Regions from separate parts of the Streptomyces sp. NPDC048637 genome, predicted to be linked through region 1. Evidence: riboswitches for the same ligand, from Rfam matches in the RefSeq annotation. Region 1 holds a riboswitch; each other region holds the start of a gene.

Region 1 (5,722 bases):
CGCCGGTGATCACCTCCGGCTCCACCCCCAGGATGTCGACCACGCCGCGGACGAAGTCGTCGCGGTTCTCCGCGTCCCGGGAGGCGGAGGTCGCCACGAAGCGGACCTGCTCGGCGCCCAGGCCCTTGATCACCGCGGCGTACTCCCGGCAGGCCGCGAAGGTGCGCTCCAGCGCCTCGGGCGCCAGCCGCCCGGTGCGGTCCACGCCCTGGCCCAGCCGGACGATCTGCATCCGGCGGTCGAGGTCCTTCAGTTCACCCGTCGCCGGGTCGGCGTCCGCGACCAGCAGCCGGATGGAGTTCGTACCGCAGTCGATGGCGGCGACCCGCTTCACTTGGCGTCTCCTTCGGGAGCGTCCTGGGCCCCGGGAACGTCCGGGCCCCCGGCGGCGTCCTGACACGGGGTCACGCACGGCCCCTTCTTCCACCACTCCGGCAGCATCGCGAGGGCCTCGTCACCGAGCGGGTTGACGCCCGGCCCGGCCGCCAGCGAATGGCCGACGAGGACGTGCAGGCACTTGACCCGGTCGGGCATACCGCCCGCGCTCGGGAAGCCCTGCAGCACCTCGATGGCGTCCCGCCGCCGGATGTAGTCCTCGTGGGCCGCCCGGTAGGCGGCGGCAAGCTCCGGGTCGGCCGCCAGCCGCTCGCTCATCTCCTTCATCACGCCGTTGGCCTCCAGCGTGCCGATCGCGGAGGCCGCGCGCGGGCAGGTGAGGTAGTAGAGCGTGGGGAAGGGCGTGCCGTCCTCCAGGCGCGGCGCCGTCTCGACGACATCCGGCTGCCCGCAGGGGCAGCGGTGCGCGATGGCGCGCAGCCCGCGGGGCGGGCGGCCGAGCTGCTCCTTGAAGGCGGCGATGTCCGCGGCGGTGGGCTCGGTGGGCTCGGTCTGGGGCGGGGGGGTGTCCATGTGCGCTTTCGGTGAGGTGAGTGGTGTGGAGGGGGCGGTGCGGCGCTGCGGGCCGTCCGCTGTCGACAGTACGGGCTGCCGCCCGTCGGCGGTACGGGCCGGCGTCACCGCTTGTCGGCGGCGTCGACGGCGTCCCACAGATTCTCGTACCAGGGGGGCTGCGCCGCCTTCGCCGCCTTGGGTGCGGAGCCGGTGCCGGAGCCGTCCGGGACGATGTATCCGGCCTCGCCCGGCATGACGTAGTGCAGATGCCGGCGGGCCTGCTGGCGTACGTACGCCGGGTCCTGCCAGCGGGCCTTCTGCTCGCGCAGCCGGTCCAGGGCGGCGCCGGCCTCCTGGGCCTTGCGGCGCTGGTCGGCGATGTCCGACCGCTGGGAGACGTACTGCCTTATGGGATACGCGAGGGCGACGACCAGGGAACACATCACCAGGGCCAGCAGGGCGGCACGGCCGGTGAGGCGGTTGCGGCGGGGCGGGCGGGCGCGGTAGACGCGGGCGGCGGCCTGCTCGCCGAGCGCCTTGAGTCGGGTCGCGGTCGAGAACCGGTCCGCGGGCACGTCGTCTCCCCTTCACTGACGGACGCCTGACTGCTTCAAGCAGGTACGTCCCCGGCAACGGTACGGGACCGTCGCCGGGGACGTACGGGGTGCCGGGCGATTACCTCGCCCGTTCAGCCCCTGCTGCCGTGTCCGGCCTGGCAGCGGGCCGCCTTCGTCAGCTGCCGTGGCGGAAGCGCGGGAAGGCGGAGCGGCCGGCGTAGACCGCGGCGTCGTCGAGGATCTCCTCGATGCGCAGCAGCTGGTTGTACTTGGCGACGCGCTCGGAGCGGGCCGGGGCGCCGGTCTTGATCTGGCCGCAGTTGGTGGCGACGGCGAGGTCGGCGATGGTGACGTCCTCGGTCTCACCGGAGCGGTGCGACATCATGCACTTGAAGCCGTTGCGCTGGGCCAGCTCGACGGCGTCCAGGGTCTCGGTCAGCGAGCCGATCTGGTTGACCTTCACCAGCAGCGCGTTGGCGGAGCCCTCCTCGATGCCGCGGGCGAGGCGCTCGGGGTTGGTGACGAACAGGTCGTCGCCGACGAGCTGGACCTTGGCGCCGAGCTTGTCGGTGATGACCTTCCAGCCGGCCCAGTCGTCCTCGAACAGCGGGTCCTCGATGGAGACCAGCGGGTAGGCCGCCACGAGCTCCTCGTAGTACTCGGTCATCTCGGCGGCCGAGCGGTCCTTGCCCTCGAACTGGTACTTGCCGTCCTTGTAGAACTCGGAGGCGGCGACGTCCAGCGCCAGCGCGATGTCCTGGCCGGGGGCGTAACCGGCCTGCTTGACGGCCTCCAGGATGAGGTCGAGGGCCTCACGGTTGGAGCCCAGGTTCGGGGCGAAGCCACCCTCGTCACCGAGACCGGTGGACAGGCCGCGCTCCTTCAGGACCTTCTTGAGGGTGTGGTAGACCTCGGCGCCCCAGCGCAGCGCCTCGGAGAAGGACTCCGCGCCGATCGGGGCGATCATGAATTCCTGGATGTCCACGTTGGAGTCGGCGTGCGAGCCGCCGTTCAGGATGTTCATCATCGGGACGGGCAGCACGTGCGCGTTCGGGCCGCCGAGGTAGCGGAACAGCGGAAGGTCGCTGGCCTCGGAGGCGGCGTGCGCGACGGCGAGGGAGACGCCGAGGATGGCGTTGGCGCCGAGCGACCCCTTGTTGTCGGTGGCGTCCAGGTCGAACATCGCCTGGTCGATCAGCCGCTGCTCGGTCGCGTCGTAGCCGACGAGCTCCGGGCCGATCTGCTCGATGACGGCCAGGACGGCCTTCTCCACGCCCTTGCCGAGGTAGCGGTTCGGGTCGCCGTCGCGGAGCTCGATGGCCTCGAAAGCGCCGGTGGAGGCACCGGACGGCACGGCGGCACGGCCGGTGCTGCCGTCGTCGAGGCCGACCTCGACCTCGACCGTGGGATTACCTCGCGAGTCGAGAATTTCGCGGGCTACGACGACGTCGATCGACGGCACGTTGTCTCCTTCGTGGGTGTCTGGAGTCTGCAGCATGAGCCTAACGGCCCCGGGCGCGTCCGCCTGCCCTTGGCCCGCTCCGTGGGACGGAAGGCCCCCGAAAACCTGCCCAAAGGCCTAGTTCGCGGGACGTTTGGCGGATTGTTCGCCGAACGGGAAAAGTCGCGGAACGGCGCCGGTCAGCGGCCTGCCGCCGGCCGGGGAGCCCCGCGTGCGGTCCGCGACACGAGAAGCCCCGCCACGGCGCGCTGGGGGGAAGGGCGCGCCGTGACGGGGCGGTCTCACGGAGGAAGGGGGCCCGCCGCTCGGGCCCGCTGGAGCCCCGGTGAGAGAGCGGCTCAGACGGTGAGCTGCTGACCGGGGATGATCAGGTTCGGGTTGCCGCCGATGACCGACTTGTTGGCCTTGTAGACGGACTTCCAGTCGGTGCCGTGGGCCTTGGCGATCTTGGCGAGGGTGTCGCCCTGCTTGACGGTGTAGTTGCCGTCGCCGGTGGACTTGCGCTCGGCGGACCGCGAGGCACGGTCTTCGGAGGCGGACGGGGCCTTCTTGGCCTCGGGCTTGGCGGACTCCTGCTTCGGCGCGGACTTGGTCTGCGCGGAGGTGTCGACGTCGGCGGCGGGGCCGCCGGCGGTCAGGTTGCCCGCACCGGCGCAGGCCCAGGCGCCCGGGCCCTGGAGGGCGAGGAGCTTCTCGGCGGCGGCTATCTGCTGGGCCTTGGTGGCCTGGTCGGCGCGCGGCGCGTACTTGGTGCCACCGGCGGCGTCCCAGCTGGAGTTGGAGAACTGCAGGCCACCGTAGTAGCCGTTACCGGTGTTGATCGACCAGTTGCCGCCGGACTCGCACTGGGCGACCTTGTCCCAGGTGGCGACGGAGGCGGCGGAGGCGGAAGTGGCGCCCATCAGCGGAACGGCCACGGCGGCACCGGCGACACCGGCGAGGGTGGCGACGCGGACGGCCTTGGAGGGACGACGGTGCTTGCCCTTGAAGATCAGCATGGTTCGTTCGTTTCCTCACCGACGCCTACGAGGTGAGCTGTCGGGTTCGGACTGATGAGTCGCCCGGCCGTGTGCGCATGGCGCACGTGGCTTCACCCCAAGCCGGTTGACCCGCTTTCACGGGTGGGGCCGGCACGTACCTTGGGTCCCCCGCTCCTGCCTTCGGCGCTTGCGCGTCAAGTGCCTTCGATCACCGGCAGGATTCGGCGTGTGATCGAGGGGCCCGCTTTGGCGAGCGATCCTGACGTTAAGCAGTAATCCCCTTGGGGTTCAAACCCCACCATCTGGACCAAGTTGACCGTCTTTGATCACGGGTTGGTTACATATCCGCAGGTGGGGCCCGGTATGCCGGGGATGCGCAGACCGGGACCCACCGAAGTCAACGAGAGCCTTGTCTCACTTTCCCAAAAGAGGGCGAAAGTGGCGAACTACCCTGCGTCTCGCCCGAGATCGAGCTGCTGGCCGGGCTGGATCAGGTCCGCGTCGGAGCCGATGACGCCCTCGTTGCGGTCGTAGAGCGCGTGCCACCCACCGGACAGCCGGTGGGCCGTGGCGATGGCTGACAGGCTGTCACCCGGGCGCACCGTGTAGTCGCCGTCGGCCGCCGGGCCCGTGCGGTGCGCGTCGTCGCCCCGCGAGGCGTGCCGGCCGCCGGCGGACCTGCCGCCGTCACGGTCACCGGCGTCCTCGTCGCCCGCATCGCCGCGGTGCTTGCCCTTGGCAGGCACCTCGCGCGGGGTGCCGGTGCTGTCCGTACGGCTGCCGTCCCCGGACGGGTCCGCGGACGGGTCGTCGGACGGGTCCGTGGAGGGCTCGTCGGACGGGTCGGCGGAGGAGTCGCCGGACGGGTCCGTGGAGGAGTCACCGGACGGGTCGGCGGACTGCGACGGGTCGTCGTCCCGGTCGCCGGGCGTCGCCGGGTCGGACGGCTCCGGGCTCGTGGACGAGTCGCCGGGCCCGGCGGAGTCCGAGGCGTCGGGCGAGGGCGTCGCGTCGGACGGCGGACCGCTCGACTCGTCGCTGGGCTCGTCGCTCGGCTTGTCGTTCCTCCCGGCGGTGTCCCCACCGTCGTGGGCGTCGGACGAACCGGGGGTGTCCCAGGGGTCGAGGGAGCCCTCGGAGTCCGACGGGGCGGGCTCCGGCGTGCTGGTGCTGCCCGGGTCGACCTCCGGGGCCTGGCCGTCGCCGGTCAGCCCCGCGTTCACCGCGCAGCTCGGCCAGGCGTCCGGCCCGCGGTCGCCGAGGATCGACTCGGCCACGGCGATCTGCTGGGAGCGACTGGCGTAGTCGGGCCGTGAGGCGTAGGCGGAGCCGCCGTAGTTGTCCCACATCTCCTGGGTCAGCTGGAGGCCGCCGTAGTAGCCGTTGCCCGACGCCGCGCTCCACACGCCGCCGCTCTCACACTGGGCGACCTTGTCCCAGGTCGCGGTGTCGGCGGCGTGTGCACCGCTCGCACCGAGCAGTGGCAGGGCGATGCCCGCGCCGGTCACGCCTGCCGTGACAAAGATGGCCGGTGCCTGACGGGGGCGACGATGTCGGCCGTTCCCGGAACGCATGCGGATGCCTTTCGCGCGGCGGTTGAGTTATCGACGAGCTCTTCGAGCTGCTCGACGGGGCCTCCGGCCGGCCGACGCACGCGAGCGGCACCGTTACACCGGTCCCCCACATCACCGCTTCGACCGATCGAGTGAAGCCTGTCGATCGTCGGTCGAAAGGTAGCCGGGGTCCCGGGTAGTCACAAGTCGGTGTAGTGCGGATCACGTAAAGGTCACGCGGTTGACTCTGCGTCACATTTGGCCTTGTCGCTGGTCAGG
Region 2 (5,722 bases), on a different contig from region 1:
CGGACACCGCCAGCAGCGCCGGCAGCTGTTCCACCGTGCGGGCGCTGGCGATGGGGGCCACGACGGTGGGCTGGGCGGCGAGCCAGGCGAGGGCGATGGTGGCGGGTTCGGCCTGGTGGGCGGCAGCGACGGTGTCGAGGGCCTGGAGGACGCGGCGGCCGCGGTCGGTGTCCACGTACTTGACGGCGCCCCCGGAGCGAGCGCTGTCGACATGGGTGCCTGGGCGGTACTTGCCGGTCAGGAAGCCGGAGGCGAGGGCGAAGTACGGCACGGCGGCCAGGCCGTGGCGGGCGGCCACCTCGGCGAGTTCGCCCTCGTAGGTGTCGCGGGAGACCAGGTTGTAGTGGGGCTGGAGGGCGACATAGCGGGCCAGGCCCTCGCGGGCGGAGAAGGCCAGGGACTCCTCCAGGCGCTTCGCCGAGATGTTGGACGCGGCGATCTCGCGGACCTTGCCGGCCCGCACGAGGTCGTCGAGGGCGACGAGGAACTCCGGCACCTCGACCGACTCGTCGTCGTAGTGGGTGTAGTAGAGGTCTATGTAGTCCGTGCGCAGACGGGCGAGGGATGCGTCGACCGCGGACTTGATGGTGGCGGGGGACAGGCCCTTGAGGTCCGGGTGGGCGCCGACCTTGGTGGCGATGACGACATCGGAGCGATTGCCGCGGGAGGCCAGCCAGTTGCCGATGACGGTCTCGGATTCGCCGCCCTTGTTACCAGGGATCCACGCCGAGTAGACGTCGGCGGTGTCGATGAAGTTGCCACCGCCCGCCACGTACGCGTCGAGCACGGCGAAGGACTGGGCTTCGTCGGCCGTCCACCCGAAGACGTTGCCCCCGAGGGACAGGGGGGAGACGGAGAGCGAGCCGAGGGGCTTGTGTGTCGCGGTCATATCCAGGGGAGCGTCGGGGGAAGAGGAGTTATTCCTTCCTCTTCCCCCACGGTAACTCCCGTCAGACGCCCACGGGTTGAGCTGCCTGTTCCTGCACCGAGGGCGCCGGCCAGGCGCCGAAGCCGTCGGCCACACGTTGATCCCGTCGGTCACGCGTTGACCCCGTCAGGCACACCTCGCCCCCGTCGATCACACCTCGCCCCCGTCGATCACACGCCGACCCCGCCGGTCACACATTGATCCCATGATCGCGCAGCCACGGCATCGGGTCGACCGGGTCGCCGGCGTCGGGGCGCACCTCCAGGTGGAGGTGGGGGCCGGTGACGTTGCCGGTGGCGCCGACGCGGCCGATGACATCGCCGGTGTTGACCTTGCCGGAGGTCTTCACCATCGAGGACAGGTGGCAGAACCAGAGTTCGGTGCCGTCGTCGAGGGTGAGGACGATGCGGTAGCCGTACGAGCCGGCCCAGCCTGCCTGGGTGATGGTGCCGGAGTGCACCGCTTTGACGGGAGTGCCGGTCGGCGCGGCGAAGTCCTGTCCGGTGTGGTCCGCGGCCCAGCGGTCGCCTGCCTGGCCGAAGCTGGCGGTGAGCGTGTAGGAGGACACGGGAGCGATGAAGCTCTTCGCCAGTTTGGCGAGGCGTTCGGCCTCCGCCTTCTGACGGGCCGCTTCCTCAGCCTTGCGCTTGGCCTCCATCTCGGCCGCCTTCTTGGCTGCAGCGGCCTTTTCGGCCGACTTCTGGTGGGCGGCGGCTTGCGTTGCGGCCTGCTGGACAGCGGCCTGTTCGGCGGCGTCGCGGCTCTCCTGCTCGGCGGCGCCCTGCTGCGCGTCGGCCTGCTGGAGGATGCGGCTGCGCAGCGCCTCACCGGCGCCGGTGCCGTTAGCCGTGTCCGCGCTCGTCTGGGTGGCCCGGGTGAGCGGCCCGGAGGAGGCAGGAGCCGCGTCGCCGACGGGAGCCGAGGCGGCGTCGGCGGCTGCGGAGTCCTCGTCGGATATCAGGTCGCCGATGCCGGGGAGCGACTTGGCGTCCGGCATCTTTTCGGAGAGGTCGTCGGCCATCCCGCCGATGTCGGGCATCGAGATCGGAACCGGCGGACGGTCCTCGGCCGAGGCCATTCCGCTCGCGCCGACCGCCGCGATGACGCCGACACCCAGGACGGTGCCGCTGCGGGCGAGTCCGCCGCCACGCTGCTTGGCCACCCGGTGTTTGCCGCGGACGAAGCGCGTGGATTCGTCGGTGGGATTCCACTCCTCCCACGGTCCGTCGCCGTCGCCGGCACCGGGCCCAGGGAAGGCACCTCGGTCATCGAGCTCGTAAGCCGACGGAGAATCGGGGGCAGGCCTGTTGGACGCCACGGGGGCGCACTCCTTTCCTTCCTTCTCGCCTACCGGGTTAGCTGACGGGTTCGGAGCAGGAAGGTCTCCTACGGGCGCCCGCTGGCGGAGGGCGTCCGATTCACCCCAAGGAAGTGGTTCCCCGGTTCCCTTGGTGCAGTTCGAAGTGCTTGGGGGTGCGTGAAAAGCGCGTGCGGGATTCGGCGTCGGCGCGCGGTGCCGCCTCTTGCGACGGCTGGGACGACCGCGCTGCGTTATCGGACAGTAATAGAGATCGCGACCGAATTCCAAGCCTTCTCTCGAATCCTTATCGGGTCAGCACAACCTGTGGCGGCGCCTTTTCGGCCACCACGCCCACAAACCGGGCGAGTTGACCACCCGGCGCTAAACGATCTCGCGCGGATTGTGCACCAGTCGTTATGCGGAGGGGTGGCCCTCAGTTACGGAGGGTGAGAGCAGTAACGTCGGATCATGGTCGTCAACGTCGGGAACACCGGGAACGCCGGAAGTGCTGCCGGTTACGCGTGGGGAGTGGCGGAGCGGTACCGGGGGTTCTCCTGGCGGGAGGTGCGGGGCCGGTCGGATGCGCACGAGGAGCTGAGCGCGCGGATCAGCCAGGACGCGGAGCTCTGCGATCTGCTGTCGGGGTCGCTGCCCGCCGGCAACAAACAGCAGCCGAACCTCCTGCTCGCCGCCGTCCGCTATCTCGACGGCCCGCACGCCGAAATGGGCCCGCGCGGTGAAGCCGCGTACGGGCGCTGGCGCGAGTGGACGATCCGGCACTGGGACGAGGTACGCGCGGTGATCATGCAGCGCGCCACCCAGACCAATGAACCGGCCCGCTGCGCCACCCTGTTGCCGCTGCTTGCCCGTCTGCCGCAGCCGCTGGCGCTGCTGGAGGTCGGTACGTCCGCGGGGCTGTGTCTGCACCCCGACCGCTATCGCTACCGGTACGTGGGCGAGGGCGGGGACGGCGGCCGGGCGGGCGCCCTCCGGACCGAGGTGGGGGCGCCGGAGAGCCCACTGGTGCTCACCTGCCGTACGGAAGGGACGCCCGGCGAGCTGCCCGCCGAACTGCCCGACCGGCTGCCGCAGATCGTCTGGCGGGCCGGCATCGACCTGGACCCGCTCGACCCGGTGGCCGAACCGGACGATCTGCGCTGGCTGCAGGCGCTCGTATGGCCGGGCGACGGGGAGCGTGCGGCGCGGCTGTCCGCGGCCGTCGAAGCGGTGCGGTCGGCGCCGCGGCCGCGGATGGTGCGCGGCGATCTGATCGACGAGCTGCCCGCGCTCGCCGCCGAGGCACCGCCCGAGGCGACGCTGGTCATCTTCCACAGCTCGGTGCTGGCCTACCTCCCGCCCGCCCGCCGTCAGGAGTTCACACGTCTCGTCCGGTCGCTGCTCGACGGCCGGCCGGGCGGCGGCCACTGGATCTCCGACGAGCACCACTCCGTGCTGCCGTGGATCACCGGCCCCGCACACCGCTCGCCCCGCCCGGACGACGCGCTGCTGCTGACCCTCGCGCTCGACGGACGCCCGGTCGCACTCACCGGCCCGCACGGCCAGAGCCTGCACCGCCTCCCCGGGCCGGCGGACACCCCGGGAACCTGAGCGCGGCCCGATCCCCGTACACAGGGCCTGCCGGGCAACCGCCCACACAGCCCGCATCCATCGGCGTCTACACCCCCATCGGCCGCTGCACCGCCAGCAGGGCCATATCGTCGGCCGGCGCGCCGCCCGTATGGCGTGCGACGTCCTCGACGACGGTGTCCAGGAGGACGTCCGGGCCGGGGAAGCGGCAGCCGCGCAGTTTGCTCGACGGGTTGTAGAAGCGGCCTAGCAGGTCCCGGGCCTCGGTCACCCCGTCGGTGAAGAAGAGCAGCAGGGCCCCGGCCGGGAAGAACGTCTCGTCCGGCCGGTCCGGCCGGCTCACCATCCCGCCCAGCCCGAGCGGCAGCGCCGGCGCCGCGGGAGCCAGCTCGCGCAGACCGCCGTCCGGGGTGAGCAGCAGCGGGGACGGGTGGCCCCGGTTGAGCACCCGCAGGACGGACTGCCCGTCGGCGGGGATCTCGGCCAGTACGGCAGTGGTGAACCCCTCGGTCTGCTCCACCCCCTTGCGCCGCCCGCCCTCCCGCTGCAGCGCCCGCTCCAGCCGGCCCGCCACCGCCCCTAAGGTGCTCTCCTGTTCCGCCGCCTCGCGAAAGGCGCCGATGACGATCACCGCGGTCTCCACCGCCGCCAGCCCCTTGCCCCGGACGTCGGCGACGATCAGCCGTACGCCGTGCGGGGTGTCCTGCACGGCATAGAGGTCGCCGCCGATCCGGGCATCCGCCCGCGCCCCCACATAGCGGGCGGCGATGGCGAGCCCGGCGAGCTGTCCGGGAGGCATGGGCAGTACGGCTCGCTGGGCGGCCTCCGAGACGTCCCGTACGGAGGCCAGGCGGGCGTCGGCCGTCCGGACGACCCGGTTGATGCCGAGGGCCAGCAGGGCGACGACAAGGACCGTGACGATCTCCGTCACCGACTCGCTGTGGTCCTGCCCGGCGCTGCGGTAGGTGACGACCCAGATCTCGCCGAGCAGGGCGGCCAGGGCCGTGAGAGCGGTGCCGCGCAGGGAGGAGAGCGGCGCGGCGACCAGCGGGGCGGCAGAGAAGAAGGGGGCGGCCGTGTAGGCGGCCGGCGTCCCCATGTCGAAGACGACCCCGCCGACGATCAGGATGGCGGGAAGTCGGCGCACCAGCAGTCGGCCGAACCACGACATCCAGGAGCGGCGCTCCCCGCGCGCCCCGTCGCCCTCGGGGGGCGCCTCACCTCGGAGCATCCGCACCGGCCTCTTCCCACTCCCGCCCGTCCGTACGGGCACCGTCGTGCCGGTCGCCTCGACGTCCCCAGGCTTGCCGGTACGGGGCGGCACGGCGACTCGTCGGGGGCCGGACGGGTCACAAGACCGGCCGCGTCACAAGGGGAGGAGGCGGGGGCGGAGGCGAGGGGCGGGCGAAGGCGAAGGCGAAGGCGAAGGCCGCCGGGGAATAACGGGAAAGGACGGGAAAGAAGGGGGAAGAAGGGGAAAGAAACAGTGGCCTCTCCGGGCGCCTCGCGCCGCCCGGTTCGCGCGCCCAAGGCCGTTCCGCTCCACGGCACTTGGACCCCGCCCGGGCCACCGGTCACGCCCGAGGGCCCGGACCGCGTACGGTCCGGGCCCTCGGGCCACTGCACACCGGCCGGACGGTCTCCCCGTCCGCGTCTGGTGGGCCATCAGGGGCTCGAACCCTGAACCAATGGATTAAAAGTCCACTGCTCTGCCAATTGAGCTAATGGCCCGCACCGAGCAGCATAGCCCGAGGAGGTGCCGCAGCCCGAAGCCATTACGGATCAAGCCATCCGGCGGGGTGCCGCGGGGCCGGTCGGCGGGCCCGGCGGGGCCTGCCGTGTGCCGTACAACACGCAGGGCCCGTACGGCACTTGCGTCCGTACGGGCCCTGCGGATCAGCGTCGGT
Region 3 (5,722 bases), on a different contig from region 1:
GTGGATCGAATCCCGATGTTGTGGAGGCGCTTGCCGATCTGGCTGTCGGTGACAGGGCGCCCTGGATGACCGCCCGGAACAGCCAAGGGACGTCGTCCGGGGTGCCGACCTCGGCCTTACCGCGGCGAGTCGCAGCAAGCTCGCGGACCAGGCTGGTCAGTGGTGTGGGGAGGACGACTGGCGAGCTGCCGAATGTGATGGTGACGACGCCCCGGTCATTCTCACTGGACGTACATCCTGTACATTTTCTACAGAGAGAGGAGCACTCATGCTGCGACCAACGGCCCGCTATATCCTTCCGGAGTTCACCGAGCGCACGTCCCAGGGGACGCGCACCATGGACCCGTATTCGAAGCTGCTCAGCGAGCGCATCATCTTCCTGGGCACCCCGGTCGACGACGCCTCCGCCAACGATGTGATGGCGCAGCTCATCCACCTCGAACATGCCGCACCCGAGCAGGACATCTCGCTCTACATCAACTCCCCCGGCGGCTCCTTCACGGCGATGACCGCCATCTACGACACGATGCGCTTCGTGTCGTGCGACGTGCAGACCTTCTGCCTGGGGCAGGCCGCCTCCGCCGCCGCGGTACTGCTGGCCGCCGGCACCCCCGGAAAGCGGCTGGCGCTGCCTGGCGCCCGGATCCTGATCCACCAGCCCTCGATCAGTGAGCCCATCCAGGGCCAGGCCACCGATCTGCAGATCCAGGCGGAGGAGCTGCTGCGCACCCGCGACATGCTGGAGCGGATGCTGGCGGAGCACACCGGACAGCCCCGTGAGCGGATCGCCACCGATATCGAGCGCGACAAGATCTTCGACGCCCGAGCCGCCCAGGAGTACGGCCTGATCGACGGACTCACCCATCAGCGCAAGCAGTCCGTCCCCCAACTCGGTGCGCGGTGAGCCCGGATGCTGCCGCCGGAACTGCCGCCGCTGCCCGCCCTGACACGTGCCGAGGGTGAGCTGATCGACCGCTATCTGGAGGTGCTCGACCTGCTGGGCAGGATCAACCCGGCCCGCGGCGGCGGCACCTACACCGGACTGCGGGCCGCCCAGGCGCTGGTGACCAAGGCCGCCGGGCTGCGCGACGCGTTGACGCTGATGCACAACCGGGGCGAGAGCGAGCTGCACCGCGAGACCTTGACCCGGGCATTGCGGGTGCTGGACGGCGAACGCCGGGCCGGACTCGTGACGGTGCCACCGCCCGAGGACATCTGACCCGACACGCGCACGGGGCTGCGCATACGGCGTAGCGTCCGGGCCCGATGTGAGGAGGCGACGAATTGCGCGGGGCGGACACAATTCCTTGGACCCTTGATGTTTCGCCCCTGGTCCGGGGGGTGCGACACCCCGCGCCACGTCACCTGAGGGAACAAAAGTAACCATTCAGGTCAAATGTGACCAATCTCACATACGGCATTTTCAGCTCGGAATTCGGGTGCCGGGTGCGTGACGATCCCTTCGACGGCAAGACCCCGCCACAGCGACGGGGCGGTCCGGACGGGCGCCTAATCCCGCCGCCGTACCGGATGTCCGGTCGACGTTGTGGATCGGCGGGAGCGGAGGACCCGAGCAGGACGGGGTCCCGGCCTGACGGCCGAGGGCTCCTTGGGGTGAAGCCGTACGCACGGCCGGGCATCTTCGCCTGCCCGAACCCGACAGGTCTTCCTTCGCAGGCGGCTGACGAAGGGTCTGCGCATGACTGTGCGCACGCATACGCCGAATCTGCTGGCACGCGCCGGCACCGTCACCGCTCTGACGCTGGTCACCCTGGGCGGGACTACTGTCGCCCCAGGAGAGGCCGGGAACGCCGAAGCCGCCTCCGTGTCCGCCTACGCGCTGCGGATCGCGGCCTCTAAGAGTGGCGCGCCGTACCAGTACGGTGCCCAAGGGCCGTACCGCTTCGACTGTTCGGGGCTGACGCTGTACTCGTTCAAGCGCGCCGGGCGGGCCCTGCCCCGTACCGCCGCCGCACAGTACGTCCGCACCCGGCATATCCCGGCCTCCCTGCGCAGACGCGGTGACCTGGTCTTCTTCCGTTCCGCACGCGGCATTTACCACGTCGGCATCTACGCGGGCCGGGGCCGGATGTGGCATGCCCCCAAGGCCGGGAGCGTGGTGCGGCTGGAGCGGATCTGGAGCCGCACGGTCTCCTACGGACGCGTGGGCGGCTGACCTGGGATCTCGTCTTACGTCTGATCAATTGTCAGTGGGATTGGCCAACTTGGCCGGGTGATGTCGCCACTGAGCGGGCTGCCCGGGGTGCGCCCGTCTGTCAGGCCAGCACGACCTCGACGAGCAGGATGCCGCCCAGCGTGGTGAGCAGCGTTCCGGTGACGGCTTCCAGGGCGCGGGTGACCCGTGGGCGGCGCAGCAGGCCACCCAGGCGGTCGACCAGCAGCGCGACGGCCGGGAACCACACCAGCGCCAGGGCGACGACCATCGTCGCGAGCAGCAGCGTGCGGGGCAGCGCGGGCTCGCCGGCCGGGACGAACTGCGGAAGCAGGCTGAGGAAGAGGACCGGCGCCTTGGGGTTGAGGGCATTGGTCAGGAAGCCCTGGCGCAGGCTCCGCGCGGTGCCCAGGAGGGCAGCCGGGCCGTCGGCCGGTGGGTCGGCCGGGCCGGTCGCGGAATCGGCGTGCGCGCCCCTGCGCCGGACGGCCGCGGTCAGCGCACCGGCACCGAGGTACAACAGATAGACCCCGCCCAGGAGTTGGACAGCGCTGAAGAGCGCGGGCACGGCGACCAGCACCGCCGCGAGCCCGGCCACCGCCAGTGCAGTGTGCACCAGCAGCCCGCCCGCGACTCCGATGGCGGTCGCCACCCCCGCCCGGCGCGAGTCGAGCGCATTGCGCACCACGACGGTGAAATCCGCGCCCGGCATGGTGACCATGCCGGCGGCGACTCCGGTGAAGGCGATCAGCTGTCCGTCCATGAGAGCAGCTTCGCTGGTCAGAGCCTTTAATGGGTATTGGCAATGTTCTTGGAGAGCCTAAAGAGGTTCTTATATGTACGACCCCACGCGGCTGGCCGCTCTGGTAGCAGTGGCGGAGGCCGGTTCGATCACCCGGGCCGCCACCCGGCTGGGCTACACCGCTCCCGCGCTCTCCCAGCAGCTCGCCAAGCTGGAGCGGGAGGCCGGGACGGCGCTGCTGGTGCGCCACCACCGCGGGGCACGGCTGACGGCGGCGGGTGAGCTGCTCGTCGTACGGGCCCGGCGGGTGCTCGACGAGCTGGATCAGGCGCGGCATGAGCTGTCCCGGCTGACGGGGCTGTCCGGCGGCCGGCTGCGGGTCGGCACGTTCATGACCGCCGGGACGCATCTGCTGCCGCCCGCGCTCAGCACCTTCCGGCGGGCGCACCCCGATGTGGAGCTGAGCATCACGGAGTACGTACCTCCGCAGGCCACCGCGGCGGTGGCGCTGGGCGAGGTCGATCTGGCGCTGACGCACGAGTATGTGCCGGGCGAGGCGATGCCGCCGCCGGAGGGGGTGCGTCTCGAACCGCTGCTGACCGAGGAACTGGTGCTGGTCACCGCGCCGGGCCATGCCCTGTCGGCGGGCGCCGGACGGCTGCCGCTCGCCGAGCTGGCCGGTCAGCCGCTGGTCAGCATGGCGCCGGCCAACCCGAACCGGCGTGCGGTGGAGGCGGTGCTGGCGGCGGCCGGGGCGAGTGTGGCGGTGCGCTGTGAGTCGCCGAGCTATGCGGTGGTGTGTGCGCTGGTGAGCGCGGGACTCGGGGTGGCGGTGGTCCCGGAGATGATGGCGGAGGGCTCGGTGACGCCGCTGGGGATCCGCAGCCTGGACCCGCCGGAGCTGCACCGCCGGATCTCGGTGGCCTACCGCCCCGGCGGCGGGAGCCCGGCCGCGGACACTCTGCGTGCCTTGTTGCGCGGGGCCTTCACCCGCCACTCCCCCGCGCCGTAGCCGGCGGGCGGCCGGTGCGGCAGCGGTCTTCAGCGGACGGCGGCCTGCCACGGCACGGTGATCCAGACGGTCTTTCCGCCGGACTCGGTGGGTACGACCGAGAGACGGCCGCCGGCTTCCGCGGCGAGGCAGCGGATGATGACCAGGCCCCGCCCGTTGTCCTGCTGGACGGCGGCGGGCAGCCGGCGCGGCCGGCGGGGATGGCTGTCGGTGATGCCGATCCGCAGCTGTTCGTCGCGGTCCAGTCGCAGCTCGACGGTGAACTCCGGCGACCGGCCGAAGGTGTGCACGACGGCGTTGGTCGCGAGTTCGGAGACGATCAGGCGGAGGGAGTCGGCGAGTTCGGAGTCGGCGGGCAGGCCCCATTCGGCGAGCACGGCCAGGGCGTGTCTGCGGGCGGTGAGGACCGAGGCGGGGGCGCTCGGCAGAGTCAGTGAGGATTCGTGATGGTCTGCCATCGAGGCGCCGTCCCTTTCCCACCGAGGCCCGGCTCCGGTCCGCTGACCAAGGAGCCGGGATGCCGCTCCGGACACCGGTGCGGCCTCGGACTTCTGCTGGGCGCCAGACTGCCACCCGTACGGTCAATGGGATACTCGATCCACCCACATATACGGAGATCTATCGCTCGTTGCGGTGAACTCTGCGACGCGAGACCGGATTTGGGATGCCACGCCACCGGGCTCCGGACGCACGCGCGACCGGTGCCGACGGCGGCCGGCCGCCCCGGTCCGTCGTGCGCGTCAGACCGCCGGTGCCGTGGCCACGATCGTGCCGACCGCCGTGTCGAGCTGGGCATCCGTCAGATCCGCGCGGGCCGTCAGGCGCAGCCGGGAGATCCCGTCGGGCACGGACGGCGGCCGGAAGCAGCCGACCGCGAGTCCGGCCGCCCGGCAGTCGGCGGCCCAGCGGACCGCCGCCTCCGGCGAGGGGGCACGTATCGAGACCACCGCGGCGTCCGGCCGGACGGCGGACAGCCCTGCCGCGGTGAGCCGGTCGTGCAGCTCCCGTGCGACCTGGCCGGCCCGGGCGGCGCGCTGCGGTTCGCGGCGCAGCAGCCGGAGCGCGGTCAGGGCGCCGCCGGCCGCCGCCGGGGCGAGACCGGTGTCGAAGATGAACGACCGGGCGGTGTTGACCAGATGCTCGATGACCCGGGCCGGTCCGAGCACCGCACCGCCCTGGGAGCCGAGCGACTTGGAGAGCGTCACGGTGGCCACCACATCGCCGTCACCCGCGAGACCGGCGGCCCACAGCGCACCGCGGCCCCCCTCGCCCAGTACGCCCAGACCGTGTGCGTCATCGACGAGCAGCGCGGCGCCCCCTGCCCGGCAGGCCTCGGCGAGCGCCGGGAGCGGCGCGGCATCGCCGTCGACCGAGAACACCGCGTCGGTCACGGCGAGCGCCCGGCCCTCGTGGCCGGTCAGCGCGGCACGCACGGCCTCGGGGTCGGCGTGCGGGGCCACTTCGGTCCGGGCCCGGGAGAGCCGGCAGCCGTCGATGAGGGAGGCGTGGTTGCCCGCGTCGGAGACCAGCAGGGTGCCGGGTGCGGTGAGCGCGGTGACGGCGGCGAGATTTGCGGCATAACCGGATGACAGCACCAAAGCGGCCTCGAAGCCGCAGAACGCGGCGAGTTCCGCCTCCAGCCGGGCGTGCAGCTCGGTGCTGCCGGTGACCAGCCGGGAGCCGGTCGCGCCGGCGCCCCAGCGGTGCGCTGCGGCGGCCGCGCCGCGGGTGACCTCCGGGTGCCGGGCGAGTCCGAGATAGTCGTTACTGGCCAGATCGAGCAGCCGGGCGTCGG
Region 4 (5,722 bases), on a different contig from region 1:
CCCGGCCGGTGCCGATGACGGCGACCGAGCCCGGCGCGAGCAGCCGCTGTACGGAGCGGGCCTCGGCGCGCTGCTCACGGCCGCGCATCACGGCCATGGACTGCTCGGTCGGCTCCAGATCGAACTCGAGACGGACCACGCCATCCTCGAAGGTGCGCTTGTGGGTGTAGCCGGCGTCCGTGAACACCTTGATCATCTTGGAGTTCGCGGGGAGCACCTCGGCGGCGAACCGGCGGATGCCCCGTTCACGGGCGACGGCCGCGATGTGCTCCAGGAGGGCGGAGGCGACTCCGCGGCCCTGGTGGGCGTCCTGGACGAGGAAGGCGACCTCGGCCTGGTCGTCCTCGGGGTTCTTGGCGGGCAGTCCCTGGTCGTTGATCCGGTCGTAGCGGACGGTGGCGATGAACTCGCCGCCGATCGTGGCGGCGAGGCCGACCCGGTCGATGTAGTCGTGGTGGGTGAAACGGTGCACATCGCGGTCGGACAGCCGCGGGTAGGGCGCGAAGAAGCGGTAGTACTTCGACTCGTCCGAGACCTGCTCGTAGAAGGAGACCAACCGCTCGGCGTCATCGGGGGTGATGGGGCGGATCCGCGCCGTGCCGCCGTCGCGCAGCACCACGTCTGCTTCCCAGTGGGTCGGGTACGCGTGCTCCGGCGGCGTCTGCATGCGGACAGCGTACGACCGGCCACCGACAACCGACCCGGCGCGCGTACGCTCGGGATGCGGGGCAGGCTGGGACGCCGTAGGACGTATGGGCCTTGCCGGGCCTCCCCCTGGGCCCCACGGCCGCACAGGCCAGTACGAAGGACTGGCGGACCACACCCGGCAGCGTGAGAGACTGGTCTAGACAACTGTCACGACTTTGAAGGGCAACACCATGGCAGAGCGCCGCGTCAATGTCGGTTGGGCCGAGGGCCTGCACGCCCGCCCCGCGTCGATCTTCGTCCGTGCGGCCACCGCCTCCGGCGTCCCGATGACAATCGCCAAGGCTGATGGCAACCCCGTCAACGCGGCCTCCATGCTCGCGGTCCTCGGTCTGGGCGCCCAGGGCGGCGAGGAGATCGTGCTGGCCTCCGAGGCCGAGGGCGCCGAGGCAGCCCTCGACCGTCTGGCCAAGCTCGTCGCCGAGGGTCTCGAGGAGCTCCCCGAGACCGTCTGAGTCCGCCAGGACCTCTGCTGTATGCGGCGGCCCCGCCGTGGCAACCGGACCGGTTTTCACGGCGGGGCCGTTTCGCTGGGCCGGCATCCGGGACGCCGGGGCGCTCGTCCGCCATGCCCGACGGCCTGCGCGGCGGGCACGCCGGATACGCCGCACGCCGGATACGCCGGATACGCCGGTGTGCATTATGCGGGACGGGGACGCGGAATTTCCTGGGACCGCCATCGGGGATCCGTAAGGAAAAGCGCACACCATTAACCGCACCTGGTGCGGTAAAAATCAGGCAGGCACGCCAATTCAGACGCGGACCGAATAGCGCGCGACCATGCGCCGCGGCAGCCTATTCCGCACTTCTTTGTATACGGGGCGATTGTTAAGGGCGGAGGCGTGCCGTGTTGACGGGCCGTTTCGGATCCCTCACCTCGGCATTGGCGGGGAGCCGCAGCCGGTAGACCGGAAGCGAGCGCTCGACATGAGTTGCCATCAGGGCGCGCGCCCGTTCGGCGTCCCCCCGGGCCACCGCGTCCAGCACCGCGCCGTGTTCGTCCCAGGACTCACCGGCCCGGGGCGGCAGTTCCACCGTGTACATCCACTCGATCTTGCGCCGCAGCTGGGTCAGCAGCGCCGTCAGACTGGGGCTGCCGACTGCCTGAGCGAGTGTTTCGTGGAACCAGCCGTCCAGTTGGCGCAGATCTGCGGGATTGCCGTGACGGGCCCGCTCGCGGCCGAGCCGCACCAGGCCGCGGAGCACCTTCAGGTGGGCCGGGCTGCGGCGGGCGGCCGCGCGGGCGGCGCCCAGCGGCTCCAACAGGGCGCGGATGTCGAGGAGATCGGCGGCCTCCTGCTCGGTGGGCTCGGCGACACAGGCGCCCGCGTGGTGGCGGGTGGTGACGAAGCCCTCGGACTGCAGGGTGCGCAGCGCTTCACGGACCGGCACCCGGGAGACGCCGTAACGGGCCGCCAGGATCTCCTCGATCAGCCGGCTCCCCGGCGCCAGTGCGCCGGAGACAATGTCGTCGCGAATCGCCGTGCACACCGCATGCGCGGAAATATGGCCTCGCATCTTCCGTGCCTCCGCCGTAATCCCCTGGAAACGCCGCCGGTCGGCGACTTTTCCGTGACTCTATTCGACCGGCACGGCTTTTCCGACGGCCTCGGGTTATTCATGGATATTTTTTGGCCGGAAGTCGCGGGCCACCGGCGTATCCGGTGCGTATCGCCCGCACTCCGGATACGCCGAAGCCCCGGCCGTGGGGCCGGGGCTCCGGAAGGACTCGGCGTGTGGCGCAGGCCCCGTACGGGGCGCGGCGCCGACGCGGGGGGATCAGACGTTGACGCCGTGCCCGCGCAGGTACGCGATCGGGTCGATGTCCGAGCCGTAGTCAGCGCCGGTGCGGGCCTCGAAGTGCAGATGCGGGCCGGTGACGTTGCCGGTGGCGCCGGAGAGGCCGATCTGCTGGCCCGGGGTGACCTGCTGGCCGACCGAGACGCCGAGCGACGACAGGTGACCGTACTGGGTGTACGTGCCGTCGTTCATCTTGATCACGATGTTGTTGCCGTACGAGCCGCCCCAGCCGGCCTCGACGACGGTGCCCGAGCCGACCGCGTGGACGCTGGTGCCGGAGGCGGCGTGGAAGTCGATGCCGGTGTGGCTGCCGGAGGACCACAGTCCGCTGGAGGCCTTGTAGGCGGTGGAGACGTAGGAGTCGGCGATGGGGGAGACAAAGGCGTTGAGGCGCTTGCGCTCCGCGTCGCGGGCGGCGCGGACCTTGGCCTCGTGGGCGGCCTTGGCCTTCTTCTTCGCGGCCTCGGCACGCCGCTTCGCCTCGTCGGCCTGCTTCTTGGCGACGGCCTCGGCCTTCGCCTTCGCCGCGGCGGCCTCGGCGTCGGCCTGCTGCGCGTCGGCCTGGGCCTCGACACGGTTGGCGAGCTCGTCCCCCAGCACGACGGCGTGCTGCAGTCCGGTGTCGTGGAGGCGTGCCTCGTCCGTCGCGGCCAGCGCCGGCGAGGCCACGGAGGCGACCACACCGCCGGCCGCGAGGGTGGCTATGCCGGCGACGTTGCGGGTCGTCCGAACGGGACGGCTCGCGCGACGGTGCTTCCCGGTGGCACGGATGAACGCCATGTGCTGGCTTGTCCTTTCCTTCCTTCTCGCCTACCGGGTTAGCTGACGGGTTCGGAGCAGGAAGGTCTCCTACGGGCTCCTCGGAGAGGAGTCCGATTCACCCCAAGGGACATTTGGGTCCCCGGCTCCCCTGGCTTGCGCCGTACGGGGACTCGGCGATGACTGTCCGGTGCCACTGTTGTGGCGGACTTGTGACGAACAGCCGGACCGACGCTAAACGGGGCAACTTTCAATCGGCAAACAGAACCGGTTTTTTGTGCGGGATGCCACAAGAACCGGGGCACCAGCTGCGATAAAACGGACATACGGCGGCTCCCGTGGTGAACGAGCACCACGGGAGCCGCACGGTCGTCATATGACCTTCCGTCACACGGGAGGGGCTAGCCGCTGACGACGGTCACCTCACCGATGCCCAGCGCCTTGACCGGCTCGGCGATCTGTGCGGCATCGCCCACCAGGACCGTCACCAGCCGGTCCACGGGGAAGGCGCTGACCGCCGCCGCGGTGGCCTCGACCGTGCCGGTCTCCGCGAGGCGGGCGTACAACTGCGCCTGGAAGTCGTCCGGGAGCTGCTGCTCCACCTGGTCGGCGAGGGTGCCCGCGACGGCCGCCGCGGTCTCGTACTTCAGCGGCGCGACCCCGACGAGGTTCTGCACGGCGACATCCCGCTCGTCGTCCGTCAGCCCCTCTGCCGCGAGGGTGCGCAGTACCTTCCACAGGTCCTCGAGCGCCGGGACGGTGGAGCCGGTGTCCACCGAGCCGCTGATGGCGAGCAGCGCGGCGCCCGTGGACCCCTCGGGGGAGGTGGGGGCGGTGGACCGGAGCACCTGGCCGAAGGCGCGCACCCCGTAGGTGTAGCCCTTCTCCTCCCGCAGCACTCGGTCCAGACGGGAGGTGAGGGTGCCGCCCAGGCAGTACGTGCCGAGCACCTGTGCGGGCCACACCCGGTCGTGCCGGTCGGCACCGATACGGCCGATGAGCAGCTGCGTCTGGACGGCGCCGGGGCGGTCCACGATCACCACCCGGCCGGTGTCGTCGGCGACGATCGGCGCGGCCTTCAGCGGCTCGGACGTCGAGCCGCTCCAGGCGCCGAGCGTGTCGGCGAGCGCCGTGCCGAGGTCGACGCCGGTGAAGTCACCGACGATGACGGCGGTGGCCGTGGCGGGCCGTACATGGGCGTCGTAGAAGGCGCGGACGGCCGCTGCGTCGATGCGGGCGACGGTGTCCTCGGTGCCCTGGCGGGGCCGCGACATGCGGGCGGTGGCCGGGAACAGTTCCTTCGACAGGGCCATGGCGGCGCGGCGGGCCGGGTTGGCGAGCTCGTGCGGGATCTCGTCGAGACGGTTGCGTACCAGCCGCTCGACCTCGCTCTCCGGGAAGGCGGGCGCCCGGAGCGCGTCGGCGAGCAGGCCGAGCGCACGGGTCAGCCGGGACGCCGGCACTTCGAGGGAGACCCGTACGCCGGGGTGGTCGGCGTGCGCGTCCAGGGTGGCGCCGCAGCGCTCCAGCTCGGCGGCGAACTCCTCCGCGTCATGGGTGTCGGTGCCCTCGGACAGCGCACGCGCCATGATCGTCGCGACGCCGTCCAGACCCTCGGGTTCGGCGTCCAGCGGCGCGACGAGGTTGATCTCGACGGCGACGACCTGCTGGCCGGGGCGGTGGCTGGTCAGGAGCGTGAGCCCGTTGGGCAGTTGGCTGCGCTCGGGGGCCGGGAAGGCCCACGGCCTGGGCGCGCCGCCCTGGGGCTGCGGGTGGAAGTCCATGGTGCTCACGGGGGAATCGGCGTGGGTGGTGGCGTCGCTCACTGGTCCGCCTCCCCTTCCTCGGTGTCGGCGGCGTCGGACGGCTCGGTGGGCTCGTAGACGAGCACCGCGCGGTTGTCAGGGCGCAGCCGGGCCTTGGCGACCGCCTGCACCTCCTCGGGGGTGATGTCCAGGACGCGCTGGACGGCGGACAGCGCGAGCTGCGGGTCGCCGAACAGGACGGCGAAGCGGCACAGTTCGTCGGCGCGGCCGCTGACCGTGGCCAGCCGGTCCAGCCACTCGCGCTCCAGCTGGGCCTGCGCCCGCTCCATCTCCTCCGGGGTCGGCCCCTCGGCGGCGAAACGGGCCAGCTCCTCGTCGACCGCACGCTCGATGTCCGGAACCTCGACCCCGCCGGACGTCTTCACGTCCAGCCAGCCCAGCGAGGGGGCGCCGGCCAGCCGCAGCAGGCCGAAGCCGGCGGCGACGGCGCTGCGGTCGCGGCGCACCAGCCGGTTGTACAGGCGGGAGGACTCGCCGCCGCCCAGGACGGTCAGCGCGAGGTCCGCGGCGTCCACCTCACGGGTGCCGTCGTGCGGCAGGCGGTACGCCGCCATGAGGGCGCGGGAGGGCACGTCCTCCTCGACGACCTCGCGCAGCTCGCCGCCGAGGACGTCGGGCAGGGTGCCGTCCCG

What was found. Region 1 has a riboswitch for cyclic di-AMP ahead of AB0C46_RS34035 (transglycosylase family protein). Riboswitches for the same ligand answer to the same signal wherever they lie in the genome.
Positions count from the first base shown of each region.
Region 2: linked by a shared signal. The riboswitch ahead of AB0C46_RS33320 (M23 family metallopeptidase) and the one ahead of AB0C46_RS34035 (transglycosylase family protein) in region 1 are both predicted to bind cyclic di-AMP.
Region 3: linked by a shared signal. The riboswitch ahead of AB0C46_RS06975 (NlpC/P60 family protein) and the one ahead of AB0C46_RS34035 (transglycosylase family protein) in region 1 are both predicted to bind cyclic di-AMP.
Region 4: linked by a shared signal. The riboswitch ahead of AB0C46_RS18875 (M23 family metallopeptidase) and the one ahead of AB0C46_RS34035 (transglycosylase family protein) in region 1 are both predicted to bind cyclic di-AMP.

Region 1 covers NZ_JBEZHQ010000041.1:61,420-67,141, forward strand. The annotation lists gene AB0C46_RS34015 (Ppx/GppA phosphatase family protein) at 1-334, opposite strand, end outside; gene AB0C46_RS34020 (DUF501 domain-containing protein) at 331-909, opposite strand; gene AB0C46_RS34025 (septum formation initiator family protein) at 1,014-1,466, opposite strand; gene eno (phosphopyruvate hydratase) at 1,624-2,910, opposite strand; gene AB0C46_RS34035 (transglycosylase family protein) at 3,249-3,908, opposite strand; cyclic di-AMP (ydaO/yuaA leader) riboswitch at 3,916-4,127, opposite strand; gene AB0C46_RS34040 (transglycosylase family protein) at 4,337-5,464, opposite strand; gene AB0C46_RS34045 (cytochrome P450) at 5,718-5,722, opposite strand, start outside.
Region 2 covers NZ_JBEZHQ010000039.1:59,086-64,807, reverse strand. The annotation lists gene AB0C46_RS33325 (aldo/keto reductase) at 1-889, opposite strand, end outside; gene AB0C46_RS33320 (M23 family metallopeptidase) at 1,119-2,246, opposite strand; cyclic di-AMP (ydaO/yuaA leader) riboswitch at 2,258-2,412, opposite strand; gene AB0C46_RS33315 (DUF2332 domain-containing protein) at 2,697-3,836, shown strand; gene AB0C46_RS33310 (PP2C family protein-serine/threonine phosphatase) at 3,904-4,986, opposite strand; tRNA gene AB0C46_RS33305 (tRNA-Lys) at 5,471-5,546, opposite strand.
Region 3 covers NZ_JBEZHQ010000003.1:389,673-395,394, reverse strand. The annotation lists gene AB0C46_RS06990 (hypothetical protein) at 1-86, opposite strand, end outside; gene AB0C46_RS06985 (ATP-dependent Clp protease proteolytic subunit) at 269-904, shown strand; gene AB0C46_RS06980 (hypothetical protein) at 911-1,219, shown strand; cyclic di-AMP (ydaO/yuaA leader) riboswitch at 1,497-1,695, shown strand; gene AB0C46_RS06975 (NlpC/P60 family protein) at 1,700-2,176, shown strand; gene AB0C46_RS06970 (LysE family translocator) at 2,277-2,936, opposite strand; gene AB0C46_RS06965 (LysR family transcriptional regulator) at 3,010-3,927, shown strand; gene AB0C46_RS06960 (ATP-binding protein) at 3,957-4,385, opposite strand; gene AB0C46_RS06955 (8-amino-7-oxononanoate synthase) at 4,668-5,722, opposite strand, start outside.
Region 4 covers NZ_JBEZHQ010000013.1:119,358-125,079, reverse strand. The annotation lists gene AB0C46_RS18890 (GNAT family N-acetyltransferase) at 1-667, opposite strand, end outside; gene AB0C46_RS18885 (HPr family phosphocarrier protein) at 879-1,160, shown strand; gene AB0C46_RS18880 (GntR family transcriptional regulator) at 1,534-2,223, opposite strand; gene AB0C46_RS18875 (M23 family metallopeptidase) at 2,485-3,285, opposite strand; cyclic di-AMP (ydaO/yuaA leader) riboswitch at 3,298-3,453, opposite strand; gene AB0C46_RS18870 (pitrilysin family protein) at 3,666-5,048, opposite strand; gene AB0C46_RS18865 (pitrilysin family protein) at 5,087-5,722, opposite strand, start outside.